Regions from separate parts of the Kitasatospora sp. NPDC053057 genome, predicted to be linked through region 2. Evidence: riboswitches for the same ligand, from Rfam matches in the RefSeq annotation. Region 2 holds a riboswitch; the other holds the start of a gene.
The links. A riboswitch is a leader RNA that binds a small molecule or an ion and turns the genes downstream of it on or off. The one in region 2 is predicted to bind cobalamin.
Positions count from the first base shown of each region.

Region 1 (7,282 bases), on a different contig from region 2:
GCCGGGCCTCGCGCGCCGCGGCGAAGCAGGTGTCCGGCGCCGGCACGAACGCCCGCCCGGCCGACTCGGCGACCTCGCGCAGGAGTTCGCGGCGGAAGCCGTCGTTCTCCAGCACGCCGTGCCAGGTGGTGCCCCAGACCGAGCCGAGCCGGCAGCCGTCGAGGCTCTGCCCACCGCCATCGGAGATGAACCCGTCCCCGCCCTCGACGGAAACCACCCCGTGGTGGATCTCGTAGCCCTCGACCCGCTGCCCGTACGCCTCGCCGACCGGCCGCGCCAGCACCTTCTCGGTGCCGAAGCGGACGTCGGTCGGCAGCAGTCCCAGCCCGTCGACGACGCCCGCCTTGGACTCCACCTCGTCCTCGATCGAGCGCGCCAGCATCTGGTAGCCGCCGCAGACCCCGAGGATCGGCAGCCCGGCCGCCGCGCGCGCCTTCAGCGCCGGCTCCAGGCCGCGTTCGCGCAGCCAGGCGAGGTCCGCCACGGTGGCCCGGGTGCCGGGCAGCACCACCAGGTCGGCGTCGGCCAGTTCCTCCGGCCGGGTCGCCCAGCGCACCAGCACGCCGGGCTCCTGCGCCAGCGCGTCCAGGTCGGTGAAGTTGGACAGCCGGGGGAAGCGCACCACGGCCACCCGCAGCACGTCCGCCCCGAGCGGCCCGGGCCCGTCCGCCCGGTCCACCACCGTGGACAGGTCCAGCGAGTCCTCGGCGTCCAGCCACAGGCCCGGCAGCATCGGCAGGGTGCCCAGCACCGGACGGCCGGTCAGCTCCCGCAGCATCTCCAGCCCGGGTGCGAGCAGCCGGGCGTCGCCGCGGAACTTGTTGACGAACCAGCCCGCCACGTGCCGCTGGTCCTCCGCGGACAGCAGCGCCAGCGTCCCGTACATCGCCGCGAAGACCCCGCCGCGGTCGATGTCCCCGACCACCACCACGGGCAGGGCGGCGGCCGTGGCCAGGCCCATGTTGGCGATGTCCCGGTCGCGCAGGTTGATCTCGGCGGGCGAACCGGCGCCCTCGCACACCACCACGTCATAGCGCCGGCGCAGGTCCGCCAGGCACTCCAGGGCGCGCTCCAGCAGGACGGGCTTGCGCTCGCGGTAGTCCAGCGCGCCCACCTCGGCGACCGGCCGGCCGAGCAGCACCACCTGGCTGCGGCCGTCCGCGCCGGGCTTCAGCAGCACCGGGTTCATCGCCGCCTCCGGCTCCACCCGGGCGGCCTGCGCCTGCATCGCCTGGGCGCGGCCGATCTCGGCGCCGTCGGCGGTGACGAAGGAGTTCAGCGACATGTTCTGCGCCTTGAACGGCGCGACCCGCACGCCCTGGCGGGCCAGCCAACGGCAGATCCCGGCCGTCACCACGCTCTTGCCCGCGTCCGAGGTCGTCCCGGCGACCAGCAGTGCGTTCCTCATGCTTTGCCCCTCCTACGAAGAGCACGCAGCAGGACGTGCCCCGCGACCGTCGTACCCAGCGCCAGCGCGCCCACCCGCCGCGACAGCGTGCAGGCCCGCTCGATGTCGTCCACCGTCACCGGCCGCAACTCGGCGCCCAGCACCGGCCGGTGCTCCACCCGTTCGCCGTACTGGAGCGTCCCGCCCAGCCGCACGCCCACCGCGCCCGCGAAGGCCGACTCGGCCTGGCCCGCGTTCGGGCTCGGGTGCGCGGAGCCGTCCCGGCGCCAGACCCGCCAGGCGGTCCGGGGCTCGGGCGCGGCGGCCACCGTCAGCAGCGCGGTGAGCCGGGCGCCCGGCCAGCCCACGACGTCGTCCAGCCGGGCCGAGGCCCAGCCGAAGCGGGCGTAGCGGGGCGAGCGGTGGCCCACCATGGCGTCCAGGGTGTTCGCGGCGCGGAAGGCCAGCAGTCCCGGGGTGCCGGCCAGGGCGCCCCAGGTCAGCGCGTTCACCACGGCGTCGGCGGTGTTCTCGGCCACCGACTCGACCACCGCCCGGGCGATCTGCTGCCCGTCCAGCGCGCTCGGATCCCGCCCGCACAGGTGCGGCAGCCGCTCCCGGGCGGCCGTCAGATCACCCGCGGCCAGGGAGCGGCCGATGGTGCGCGCCTCCCGGGTCAGCGAGGTGCCGCCGAGCACCGTCCAGGTCGCGGCGGCCGCCAGCGCGGTCCGGCCCAGCGGACGGCGCCCGACCGTACGGTCCAGCGCCAGCGCGCCGGCCGCGACCACGCCCACGCACAGCGCCGTGTACCCGGCGCCGGCGGTACGGTCGTCGCGCCAGACGCGCCGCTCCAGGCGGGTGGCGGCGCTGCCGAACAGGGCGACCGGGTGACCGCGGCGCGGGTCGGCGAAACGGGCGTCGGCGGCGTAGCCCGCGACGGCGCCCAACGCGAAGGCGGCGGCGCGGGTCAGCGGGCGCACGACGGCGGCGGGCAGCTCGGAGTCCGACGGGGCGGGGCAGCCTGCATCGCGTGGGTGTCCTCACTCAGGGTCCGCGCCCTGGATCGACGTACCGGGGGCGAGAGTCTCCTGGCTTCCGGGTCGGACGCACCCCCGGGCCCTCCAGCGGCTTCTGACGGCCGCCGTGATGGGCCCCTCCTGCGCGATGGCGGGCAAGGAGGGATTCCGAGCGTGCTCCCCGGTGACAGTGGCGGGACCGCGCCGGACTCGCACCGGCTTCCTCTCCATGCCTCCGTTTGGCCCCAGGATCCCATCACGCGGCCGAACCGGGAGTCAACCGAGGTCAAGGAGGGGTCGGTCACACCCGAGGCCGTTGCCGCCCTGTGCGATCGCCCAGCGCGGGGGAGGGCCCGTCAGCTCCACTTCGTGCGTTCGGCGACTGGGACGGGCCGAGGGCCACACCTACCGTTCGGTGCCATGCGCCGCAGAAAGTCCCCCGCCACTGCCGCCCCTTCTCCCGTGCCGTTCTCACCCGAGGCCGCCCGCGCCCACCGGGCCGGCCTCGGGCTGACCCCCGAGCAGGTCGCCGAGGGCATGGCCGCGCACGGCGTACGGCTGCTGCCCGGCCACGTGCTCGCCTGGGAGGACGGCGAGCTGCGCCCCGGCGAGGCCGAGTTCATCGCCCTGGCCAGGGCCCTCTGGTGCCCGGCCGCCCAGCTGATGGACGGCCGCCCGGTGAGCCTGCGTGACCACCGCCTCGCCCGGGAGCTCGGCCAGGAGGCCGTCGCCGAGCGGGTCGGCGTGACGCTGCCCGCCTACCGGCAGGCCGAACTGACCGGCCACTGGGACGGTGACCCGGACCAGACCCACGCCCTCGCCCAGGTGCTGGGCCTGCGGCTGACCGAACTGGTCGCGGCCACCGGGCGCGGCGAGGCCCTCGACGGCCTGCTGCGCCAGTGCGTGGCCGGCCGCTGGCAGCCCCAGCTGCGCCCGCTCGCCCGCCTCGTCCCCGTCCCGGAAGCCGACCTCGCCGCCGTCCTCCCCGTCCTCCACCAGGAACACCACGTCCCCTCCCACTGGGGCGCCACCACCCAGCCCCGCACCCCCACCCCACCCCTCACCCCCCGCTTCTGGCACCTCCTCAGCACCCACGACCCCGACATCCCGGTCTGACCGTCCCCGGCCGTCCCCCGGACGGCCCAGTCCGGTGGCCGGGGGCGCGGTGCCCCGGTGGACTGGTGCTCGAATACCGTCCGGTCCGTGGAGCAGAGCGGGGAACGAAATGCGTTGGGGAACCGCAGCGGTCGTGGCGGCCGCCGCCGTCGGGGCCGGGGCCGCCGTCCTGGTGATAGGCCGCCGGGCCTCCGAGCGGATGGTCAGCCCGGGGGTGGGGCCGGGCCCGGCCGCGCAGGAGGCCGGACCCGTGGTGGTGCACAGCCTCGGCGTCGGCCGGGTCACCTTCAACCGCCGCCCCGAGAGCCTGCGGCCCGGTCGCTGGGCGGTCGAGTGGGATGACGACGGGCACGCGGTGGTCGAGGAGATCCTGTACCGCGACGCGCAGGGCGTCACCCGGCGGCTGGTCCGGGCCGACCGGGGCACCCTGACGCCCGGCACCGAGGTCCGCTTCACCCCGCGCGTGTACCTGGGCGACCCGACCGAGGCGCTCGGCCTGGCCTTCACCGCGACCGCCGCCGACGGCGAACTCGGCGCCCTCCCCGCCTGGCGGCTCGACGGAAAACGCGGCACCTGGGTGATCCTCGTGCACGGCCCTGAGGCCGACCGCCAGCAGACCCTCCCGGTGCTGCCCGTCCTGCACCGCCTCGGCCTGCCGGCCCTCGCCGTCACCTACCGCGGCGACGAGGGCGCCCCGGCCTCCCGGGACGGCTACAGCCACTTCGGCGAGACCGAGTGGCGGGACATCGAGTCGGCGGTGCGGCTGGCGCTCGACAGCGGCGCGGGCCGGGTGATCCTCTACGGCTGGTCGGTGGGCGCCACCGTGGTCCTGCGGACCGCGGCCCGTTCCGCCTACGCGCACGCGATCAGCGGGCTCATCCTCGACTCGCCGGTCCTCGATCTCCCGGGCTCCGCCCGCCGGGACGCCGCCCGGGCCGGTTTCACCGGTGCCTCCGCCGAGCTGGGCGCGCTGGCCGCGCAGGCCCGCACGGGTGTGGACCTCGCGGACTTCTCCCGCCTCGCCGAGGGCGCGGACCTGCGGGTGCCCACCCTGGTCCTGCACAGCCCGGACGACCGGATCGCCCCCTTCGGCACCGTGGAGCGCCTGGCCGCCGCCCGCCATGACGTGGTGAACCTCCAGCGCTTCCCGGGGGCCGAGCACGCAGCCCTGTGGAATTCGGCCCCCGACCACTACACCGAACTCCTCCGGCGCTGGCTGACCCCGCTGCTCTGAATCCGGGAATCCGCGGCCGCCCACTGAACAGCGCGCGAAGCAAAGCGAGGTAAAGCGAAGCAAGAGGCGAGGTAAGGCGGTAAAGGAGACAATTTGCTCCCGAACCCGGGAAGCTGCTCCGCTTTTTCCCCTGCGCCGACCGCACGGGAAGTCGGACCGGCCGACTTCCGGTGCGCCGCCACCGCCCAGCAGGCACATGCCACCTGGCCGGATTCCAGCCCTCTACTTCCGCCCGCACCCGCCTCCGCGGCTCCGAAACGCTCCGCTCCTGACGCGGAGAGTGACCGCCCGAGCGGGCAGCGCGACGCCTCACCACGCACCTGGCATGCCCCCGCCACACGTTTCCGGCCAGGCGGTTTGCCACTGTTGCCCGATCTTGCGGAGGTGCGGTACCCAGTCGTGCGCTCGTACGGACAACCGGATGTGACAGAAGGCCCGTGCAAGGGGAAGACTGCTCGACGTGACGTCTCGGAACCCGCGCGACCGTGATGCCCCGCTCCCGCCGACGATCGGTACCGGTGCGACGGTGACCCGTCTCCCCGGTACGGCCCACCGGCCCTCCGGTGGCAGGCCGGGCGGGGCCGGTGTACCCCGGCGACGAGGGCCCGCGCCGGCACCCGGCCGAGGTCGGGTCCCGGTGCCGGAGGGCTTCCCCGCACCGGCCGAGCTGGCGCCGCTGGCCCGCCGGATGCTGGTGGACGCCGTCCGGATCGCCCGCTGGGCCGGAGACCTGGAAGAGGTCGACAAGCGCGGCGAGCTCCTCCCGGAGGACGCCCGCGCCGCCGGCCGGGCGCTGGCCATGACGGTCGGCGCCGCCGCCAAGGCGTGGGGTCAGGCGCTGCTGGTGGGCCTGGTGGAGGCCCGGGACGGCGGAGCGGGCCCCGGCTGGCGCCTTCACGCCTGGGAGCACGACGACGAGGCCGTGGTGCGCGGCTGGTCCGGGCTGTTCGACGCCTGGACGCTGCTCGCCCCGGTGCCGCCCGCCGCGCTGCGCGGGGTGTTCGCCGTCCTGGCCGGCCAGGCCGTGGACCAGGCCCCGCAGCTGCTGTCCTTCCTGCACCTGGTGGACGGCCCGGTGGCCGAGAGCGAGCTGCTGGAGCTGCTGCGCCGCGGCCTGGACGAGCGCCGGGTCGGCGCCGGCCTCGGCAACCCGGGCCTGTCGCCGGTGCCGCACGCCGCCTCGGCGGTGTCCGCCGTCCGCGGCACCTGCCGGGCGCCGCAGATCGACACCCCGGCCGCACCCTCCGACGTGGCCGCCGTCCTGGACTGGATGCTGGACGGCCTGGCGGCGGTCGGCGCCGTGGTGCGCAGGAACGATGCCGCTGAGCTGTCCCCGCTGGGCCACTGGGCGGTGCGGGCGAAGCTGGAGGAGATCTGCACGGTCGCACAGACCGCGGCCGGGCACATCGAGCAGAGTGCCTTCGAGCTGCTGAACGCCTGCGCGGACTACTCGCCGGGCCCGGCCCGGGCGGAGTTCCGCGCCTGGGTGGCGGCCCGCCCGGCGGACCGCGCGGTGGCCGAGCTGCTGGACGCCGCCCAGGGCGACGACGCGCTGGTGCGCGGCCTGGCCTTCGAGGCGCTGCGGGTGGCCGGCGGCCCGGCCGAGCAGGCGGTGCGGGCTTCGGTGGACGAGCCGGTGCTGCGCCCGTACGCACTGCTGTGGCTGGCCGAGCGCGCCGACGAGGGGGTCTCCCCGGCGGACGTACTGGGCGCCGAGGACGCGGCCTGGCTGTGGGTGGACACCGCGGCGGCGGTGCTGGACCACGGCGAGACCGAGCTGCTGGTGGGCCATGTCGAGGGCGCCGCGGCGGGCGACCCGGTGCGGCTGTTCGCCCGCGCCCGGCAGTCCGGGCACCCGCGGGCGGCCTCGGTGCTGACGGCGGTCTCCGGCGTGCACCCGGACCCGGGCGTGGCCAGGGCGGCCCGCCGCTCCGCCTTCAGCGTCCACACCGGCGGTGCGTAGGTCGCATCAGAACGCGGAAAGGGCCCGGAACCTGACGGTTCCGGGCCCTTCCCACATCAAGGCGGACTCAGCCGAGCCGCGACTCCGCCCGCCGGGCGCGGACGTCGCCGACCTTCTGCCCGACCTTGCGCCGGATGACCAGCAGCGGCGCCATCGCGGCGAGCGTGATCTGGGCGAACGCGCCGACGTGCATCAGCGTGTCGCCACCGGGCAGCCCGGTCGCCCAGGCGGCCAGGCAGCCGATCGCCACGACGACCCAGCAGAGCGTGGCGGTGGCCAGCAGTCCCTGCGGCTTCGGGTACTCGATCCGGCTGACCATGAGGTACGCGACGCCGAAGATGGCGAGCAGACCGGGCAGGAACGGCGGGTCGAGCAGCACGATGGCGATCACCGTCATCGCGCCCATCGGGCAGGGCATGCCCTGGAACACCCCGGGCCGCATCTTGACGGCCGAGAAGCGGGCCAGCCGCAGGACCACCGCGAGCAGCACGGTCAGCGCGATCAGCGCCGAGAGCGTCCGGTTGGAGCCCTGCGAGACCATGCCCCAGACCGCGACGAAGTAGGCC
Region 1 is NZ_JBITZP010000022.1:6,646-13,927, reverse strand. Features, by position in the region: gene ACIG5E_RS23015 (cobyric acid synthase) at 1-1,408, opposite strand, end outside; gene ACIG5E_RS23010 (cobalamin biosynthesis protein) at 1,405-2,367, opposite strand; cobalamin riboswitch at 2,469-2,630, opposite strand; gene ACIG5E_RS23005 (transcriptional regulator) at 2,866-3,519, shown strand; gene ACIG5E_RS23000 (alpha/beta hydrolase family protein) at 3,629-4,753, shown strand; gene ACIG5E_RS22995 (hypothetical protein) at 5,391-6,716, shown strand; gene ACIG5E_RS22990 (CDP-alcohol phosphatidyltransferase family protein) at 6,784-7,282, opposite strand, start outside.
Region 1: another riboswitch for cobalamin. It lies ahead of ACIG5E_RS23010 (cobalamin biosynthesis protein); the one in region 2 lies ahead of ACIG5E_RS09965 (ribonucleoside-diphosphate reductase subunit alpha).

Region 2 (7,282 bases):
ATCTGGGCGTCCTCGACGATGGTCTTCGGCCCGAAGTCCCAGCCGATGGTGGCCTCCACCGAGGAGCGCACGATCAGCAGCTCGCCGTGCACGCCGGCGATCGGGGTGCCGGTGCCGGTCATCGCGCGGAAGCGGGCGATGTCGTCGGCCGGGCGGATCGCGTCGGCGAGCCAGGTGAAGGTGGAGACGGCGTTCTCCCGCGGGTACGTCAGGATGCCCTGCGCCATGTGCTTGGCGTCGTCCCCGGCCCGGCGCTGCCGGTTGACGAACTGGGCGACGGCGGCGGCGGTGTCCGGCCCGACGCCGGTGTCGTCGTCCATGTGCAGCACCCAGACGTCGTCCTCGGCCTCGCCCTCCTCGATCCGCAGCTCGTGCGAGTAGTGGTTGGCGCGGGCCTTGAACTTGGTGCCGTTGGCCGTCTCGTACGCCTTAGGCACGGTCACCACCCGGATCAGCGGGTGGCGCTCGGCCAGTTCGTCGATCTTCTCGGCGGCGGCGCAGCCCTCCTCGGTGAGGATGTCCACCCGCATCCACGGGAAGTACGGGGGCAGGTGCTCGACGTACGAGAGCACCGAGCGCTCCAGCGCCGGGTAGGTGTCGTGGCGGCCGATGGTCGGCACCAGCACGATCAGGAAGTCGTCCTCGACCGGCGCCGGCGGGGTCATCCTGTCCACCTGGCGCAGCCGCCGGCGGACCATCAGCACGCCCTGGAAGCCGATCAGCACGCCGAACACCGGCATGCCCCACAGGATGGTGATGGCCCAGCCGAGCGGGGTCGGGTTGGGCACGTACGCCCAGAGCGAGAAGCCGAAGATGATCAGGAAGGCGACGTAGAACGGCAGCACCCGGGGCTTCCACGACATCTGTCGCTCGGCGAGCCGGGCGGCCTCGCGGGACGTGGTGAGCACCGTCCGCACGGGGGCTGTCGATGTCATGGCGGAAGTCGTTCCTCGTCTGGTAGCGGTCCGGCCCCGGGGCGGGGCTCGGGTCCTCGGTGAGTGGTCAGGCCTGCGGCGGGCGGTCCGCCGGCGGTGCGGCGGCCGGCGGCGGCACCACCGGGCCGGGGGCGGCCGGCGGCGGCACCACCGGGCCGGGGGCCGGCTGGCCGGGCGCGGGCGGGGCAGGGGGCCACGGCTGCGGGGCAGGGGCCGGGGCCGGGGCCGGCTGGTACGACGTCGCCGTCTGGGTCGGCTGCTGGGCGTACGGGAGCGGCTGCGGCGGCTGGGGCTGTGCCGGGGGCCAGGCGGAGGGCTGGGGCTGGGGCGCGACCGGCTGCTGCTGCCACCCCGGCTGGGCCGGCGGCTGCTGCGGCCAGGCGGCCTGCGGCTGGGGCTGGGGCTGCACCGGCTGAGGCTGCTGCTGGGCGTACGGCACGGGCGTCGGCGCGGCCGGCACGGTCTGCATGATCGACCAGTGCGGCTCCCCGGCCGCGGCCCCCTCCGGCTGCTCCCGCCACTTGGAGCGGGCCAGCAGCAGGATCAGCGCCGCGGTGACGACCACGCCGAGCGCGAAGGTCGCGAGCTTCAGCCCGCCCTCGGTGGTCCCGGTGAACCACTCCCGCTGCGGCTTGTCCAGCAGCGCGCCGGTCAGGCTGCGCACCCGGTTGTAGCCCTCGACCAGAGCCACGCCCGCCGCCACCCCGAGCGCCCAGTTGCGCCCGCGCAGCAGCAGGATGCCCGCGATCAGGTACAGCAGGCCGTAGTTGAGGCTTCCGGTCTCGGCGTCGACCGAGGTCCCGCCGTAGTAGAAGACGCCCTTGAGGTACGTGGCGAAGCCGACCTGGCCGAAGCAGTTGTAGGCCGCCCAGCCGAGCAGCACCACGCCCCAGCCGATCGCCAGGCCACCGGCCCCACGCATCGGACGCGTCTGTGTCATCCCCTACCCCCGCCCCTTCGGCCCTGTCCCGACCGTCCACCGAGCCCTCGGCATCGCCGCCACAGGATGCCACACGGCGCAACGGACCCGGAATCCAGCCCGTTCAACCGATCCCGCACGGATCTTCCCGGACCTCCCCGGACCTCCCCGGACCTCGGCCGGTCTCAGCGGACGTGCAGTCCGCCCCAGTCGATGGTCCCGCCGGACGAGCCGGAGCCGCCGGTGATCGCCAACGGGCTGTGGTAGGTGGCGTTGACGTCCGCGACGGAGTTGCGCGGCTGGTCCGGGGCCAGGTTGTTGGCGGTGAGCGACTGCCCCCAGACCGTCCAGATCGTCCACGGCGTGCGCCGAAGGGTGTCCGGCTGGCGGGAGTTGACGGGTACGGCGAAGGACTCGGCCAGCATCCGCGGCTTGTCGTAGGCGGCGAGCCCGTCGTAGTAGCGCTTGGTCCACACCTCGCCGGTGCCGATCGGGTGCGCCGGGCTGCCGCTGTAGTCGTCCACCCCGACCACGTCGACGTACTGGGCGCCCGGGTAGTAGTCCCACGGGTCCACGCCCGGGGCGCCGTCCCAGGACACCGGCGTCCAGACGAACAGCAGGTTGTGCAGGCCCCTGGTCTCCACCAGGTACTTGTAGGTGATCTTCCACAGCGCCTGGTAGTCGGCCGGCTTCTGGCCCGCCCACCAGAACCGGCTGGAGCAGTCCTGGACGTTCATCTCGTGGTACGGGCGCAGCAGCACCGGCACGTCGTGGGCGGCCAGGTACTCCAGGTGGTCGGCCAGGTAGGACAGGTCGGTGATCAGCGCGCGGTACTCGGGGGTGCCGTCCGCGGCGTCCACCACCCGGCCGAACCAGCCCGGGTCCTTGGCCGCCGGGGAGTTCGAACAGAGCACCCGGTCGAAGGACTTGACGTCCGATCCGGGGTAGGGCTCGTGGAAGGACATGCCGACGATCCCGGCCGGGGCGCCGCCGTTGTCGGGCAGGTCGGTGCTGCTGCCGTCGCAGTTCTGCTGGACGCCGGAGCTGTCGTAGGTGCCGTCGTCGGCACGCGGGTGGCCGGACCAGACGTCGGCCATCAGGTCGACGGCGTCGTCGGTGTACTGCCAGCCGGTCCGGCAGGTGGGCCAGCGGCCGGCCGAGTACGAGCGCGGGTTGCCGACGCCCCAGGCGTTCTGGCCGTAGCCGGGGCCGAGGTCGGTCTCCAGGAAGCCGGGCAGCCGGCCGGTGATGTCGGCGGCCTTCTTGTAGTAGTAGCCGACCTGCTTGGTGCCCCGGTAGTCGCCGTACTCGGGGTTGTTGCGCTCGTTGTGCGCCTCGACGTGCTGGCCGATCACCGTGCCGCCGCTCTGCCCGGTGCGGGCCTGGGCCTCCAGGTCGGTGAGGAACTGGTCGACGGCGCGGGCGTTCGGCGAGGCCTTCGGGTCCCGGGCGAGCAGGTCCCGGCCCACGTCCGGCGGCAGGGTGCGCCCGGGGGCGCCGACCGACACCGGTACCCGCACGGGCTCGCCGACGTCGGCCCGGTCGTCCCGGTCCAGCAGCGCGAAGGTGCCCGCGAGGACCACGACCCCGGCCGCGGCCAGGACGGCCGACTTGCCGCGCAGGGCACTGGGCAGGGCCACGACCGCTCCTCCGGTTGCTCGCCGGTACCGACCCCCACGGACGCAACCGGAACACGCGTACGAATGACTCCGATGAGAGCCTGCCACACTCCCCCGGTCCCGGCGAACGGATCCGCCGGCACCGGGGTGTCATGGCCGGTCAGCCGACCGGCGTGCCCTGCGAACCGGGCGTGGCGGAGCCCGCCGCCTTGGCCCGCTGGAGCAGCTGGCCCTTCACGTGATCGGCGAAGCCGGAGGCCGCCGCCGTCGCGGTGGCGTCGGGGGCGTTGCCGCCCTTCGCCGAGCCCTCGACGGTGAAGTAGGCGTACCGGCCCAGGCTGCTGTGCGTGCCGGTGCAGCCGGGGTTGGCGCAGAACGCCGGGGCGCCGGGGGCGGGAAGGCCCTTGAGCTGGCCGGCGTAGTTCTTCGTCGCGGTCTCGGCCTGGATCTTGTGGTCGAAGACCGCGACGCCGACGGTCACCGCGCTGTCCCCGGAGACGTACGTCGCCCGGAGCACCTTCTGGCAGCCCTGGTCGCCGAGGATCTTGCCGAGCCCGCCGGTGGTGGAGTTGCCGTCCCAGCAGGGCTGGTCCAGCGAGACCACGGTCCGGTTCCAGGTCGCGCCGTTCACCGTCACCTGCATCGCGGAGAACAGCGCCCCCGCGTCCTGCGGCGCCGGATCGGTGGCGGCCTCCCAGATCGGCTTCGACGGGTCGTCCGTCTGACCTCCCGGGGTCGAACTCGCGCTCGACGGGCCGGGGGTCGGCTTGTTGGAGGCGGTGGTGACCGGGCCGCCGCCGACCTTCTTCGGGTCGTCCTTCTTGCCGAACAGCAGCACGCCGCCCGCGGCCGCGCCGCCCACCAGGACGACGGCGGCCACGATGCCGATGACCTTCATCCGGCGCTTGCGCTTGCCCGCGGCCTCGTTGCGGTCCGCCAGCGCCGCCCAGTCCGGCTCGACGCGCTGCGGCGGCACGGGCTGCTGGGGCGCCTGCTGCTGCCACTGCGGCTGAGGGGCCATCGGCTGCACCGGCTGCGGCTGCGCGACCGGCTGCGGCTGCGGCTGCGCGACCGGCTGCGGCTGAGGCTGCGGCACCGGCGGGACGGGCTGCGAAAGCGGCTGCGCAGACGGCGCCACCGGCCCGTACGAGGCCGGCGGCGGGCCGAAGCCGCCGCTCGGCGGCGGCACCGGGCCTGGCACCGCCGGCTGCTGATTCTGTGTGCCCCCCGGCCCGGCGGGAGGCGTTCCCTGCGGCCCGTGCCCAGGTACGCCGGTTCCGTCGCTCATGCGCCCAGATCGTAGGGCATCCCCCTGACCGCCGATCCGCCCGGTGACCATTCCGCATCGAAACCAGGACGACCGGCGCGCGGATCCGGCCCGCCCGGCGCGCCGGCCCGACCCGCCCGAGGCGCGATGACGACCCGCCCGAGGCGCGGATCCCGGCCCCGGACGGGCACGAACCGCCCCCTGCCCCGGCACCGCCGGTCATCGCACCAATACACCGCGCCGCACTACATGTGGTGTCGCATCACTGAGACACCACTACATGTATGCTCACTCCTGCTGTCGATGCAGGGGAACCCGGTGGGAGTCCGGGACTGCCCCGCAGCGGTGTGCGGGCGGCTCCAGCAGCCGTGTCCGCGAGTCCGAGTACCTGCCGACAGCGTGCGCCACGGCCCTCCCGCAGAGGCCGCGCCGGCACTCAGCACCACCCCTCCGGGCCTCGCGGGCGGGCCGGGGAGACGCCTCGCGCGACGGCTTTTTTGCGTTCGCGCCGTGCTCCCCTGCCCAGATCGGCCCGGGTGACCCCGATCACGCCGCCGATCGCCGCCAGGAGAGAGCGCCTTGACCACCGCTGCCTCAGCCACCCTGCCCGCCCAGGGCTCCGGTACCGCCTTCACCGACCCGACGGTCTCCGACCCCGGGGGCGCGCTGCTGCGGCTGCTCACCGACCGCAGCGCCGACCTCACCGAGGTCGACCCCGGCCATGTCGCCGCCGCCGCGCTGCGCGGCCGCCACGCCGGCTCGGACTTCGCCGAGCTGCGCGGGCTGGCCGTGGACGCCGCCGCGTCGATGATCGCCGAGGACCCCCAGTACTCGAAGCTCGCGGCCCGCCTGCTCGCCCTGGAGATCGTCGACGAGGCGAACAGCCAGGGCTCGGTCACCTTCTCCGCCTCGATCGCCGTCGGCCACGCCGAGGGCCTGATCGGCGACACCACCGCGGCCTTCGTCACCAAGCACGCCGCCGCCCTCGACGCCCTGATCGACACCCAGGGCGACGACCGCTTCGAGTACTTCGGCCTGCGCACCGTGCAGTCCCGCTACCTGCTGCGCCACCCGATCACCCGCAAGGTCATCGAGACCCCGCAGCACTTCCTGCTCCGCGTCGCCTGCGGCCTGGCGGTCGGCGACTCCGAGCAGTCGGTGCGCGAGGTGGCCGAGCTGTACGGCCTGATGAGCCGCCTGGAGTACCTGACCTCCTCGCCGACGCTCTTCAACTCCGGCACCCGGCACCCGCAGATGTCCAGCTGCTACCTGCTCGACTCGCCGCTGGACAACCTGGACTCGATCTACAACCGCTACGCGCAGATCGCCCGCCTCTCCAAGCACGCCGGCGGCATCGGCCTGTCCTACTCGCGCATCCGCTCGCGCGGCAGCCTGATCCGCGGCACCAACGGCAAGTCCAACGGCATCGTCCCGTTCCTGCGCACCCTCGACTCCTCGGTCGCCGCCGTCAACCAGGGCGGCCGCCGCAAGGGCGCGGCCTGCGTCTACCTGGAGACCTGGCACGCGGACATCGAGGAGTTCCTGGAGCTGCGCGACAACACCGGTGAGGAGGCGCGCCGCACCCACAACCTCAACCTGGCCCACTGGATCCCGGACGAGTTCATGCGCCGGGTCAACGCCAACGCCGACTGGTCGCTGTTCTCCCCGGCCGACGTGCCCGAGCTGGTCGACCTGTGGGGCGAGGAGTTCGACGAGGCCTACCGCAAGGCCGAGCTGGCCGGCAAGGCCGTCCGCACCATCCCGGCGCAGACCCTCTACGCCCGCATGATGCGCACCCTCGCGCAGACCGGCAACGGCTGGATGACCTTCAAGGACGCCTCCAACCGCGCCGCCAACCAGACCGCGCTGCCGGGCCGCACGGTGCACTCCTCCAACCTGTGCACCGAGATCCTGGAGGTCACGGACGACTCCGAGACCGCCGTCTGCAACCTCGGCTCGGTCAACCTCGGTGCCCACGTGGCTCTTGATGCTCGCGCCGATGATCTGATCAACGCCATGGACTGGGAGCGGCTGGACGCCACCGTGCGCACCGCCGTGACGTTCCTCGACCGCGTGGTGGACATCAACTTCTACCCGACCACCGAGGCCGGTACGTCCAACTCCCGCTGGCGCCCGGTCGGCCTCGGCGTGATGGGCCTGCAGGACGTCTTCTTCAAGCTGCGGATCGACTTCGACTCGGCCGAGGCCAAGCAGCTGTCGACGATGATCTCCGAGCGCATCATGCTCACCGCCTACGAGCGCTCCGCCGACCTGGCCGAGCAGCTGGGCCGCCACGAGGCCTACGGCGAGACCCGCGCCGCCCGCGGCGAGCTGCACATCGACCACTTCCCGACGGCCGCCCCGCAGTGGGCCGACCGCTGGACCGCGCTGCGCGCCCGCATCGCCGAGACCGGCCTGCGCAACTCGCTGCTGCTCGCGATCGCGCCGACCGCGACCATCGCGTCCATCGCCGGCGTGTACGAGTGCATCGAGCCGCAGGTGTCCAACCTGTTCAAGCGCGAGACGCTCTCCGGCGAGTTCC
Region 2 is NZ_JBITZP010000006.1:237,293-244,574, forward strand. Features, by position in the region: gene ACIG5E_RS09945 (glycosyltransferase family 2 protein) at 1-935, opposite strand, end outside; gene ACIG5E_RS09950 (hypothetical protein) at 1,003-1,875, opposite strand; gene ACIG5E_RS09955 (glycoside hydrolase family 26 protein) at 2,040-3,494, opposite strand; gene ACIG5E_RS09960 (hypothetical protein) at 3,634-4,569, opposite strand; cobalamin riboswitch at 5,008-5,151, shown strand; gene ACIG5E_RS09965 (ribonucleoside-diphosphate reductase subunit alpha) at 5,344-7,282, shown strand, end outside.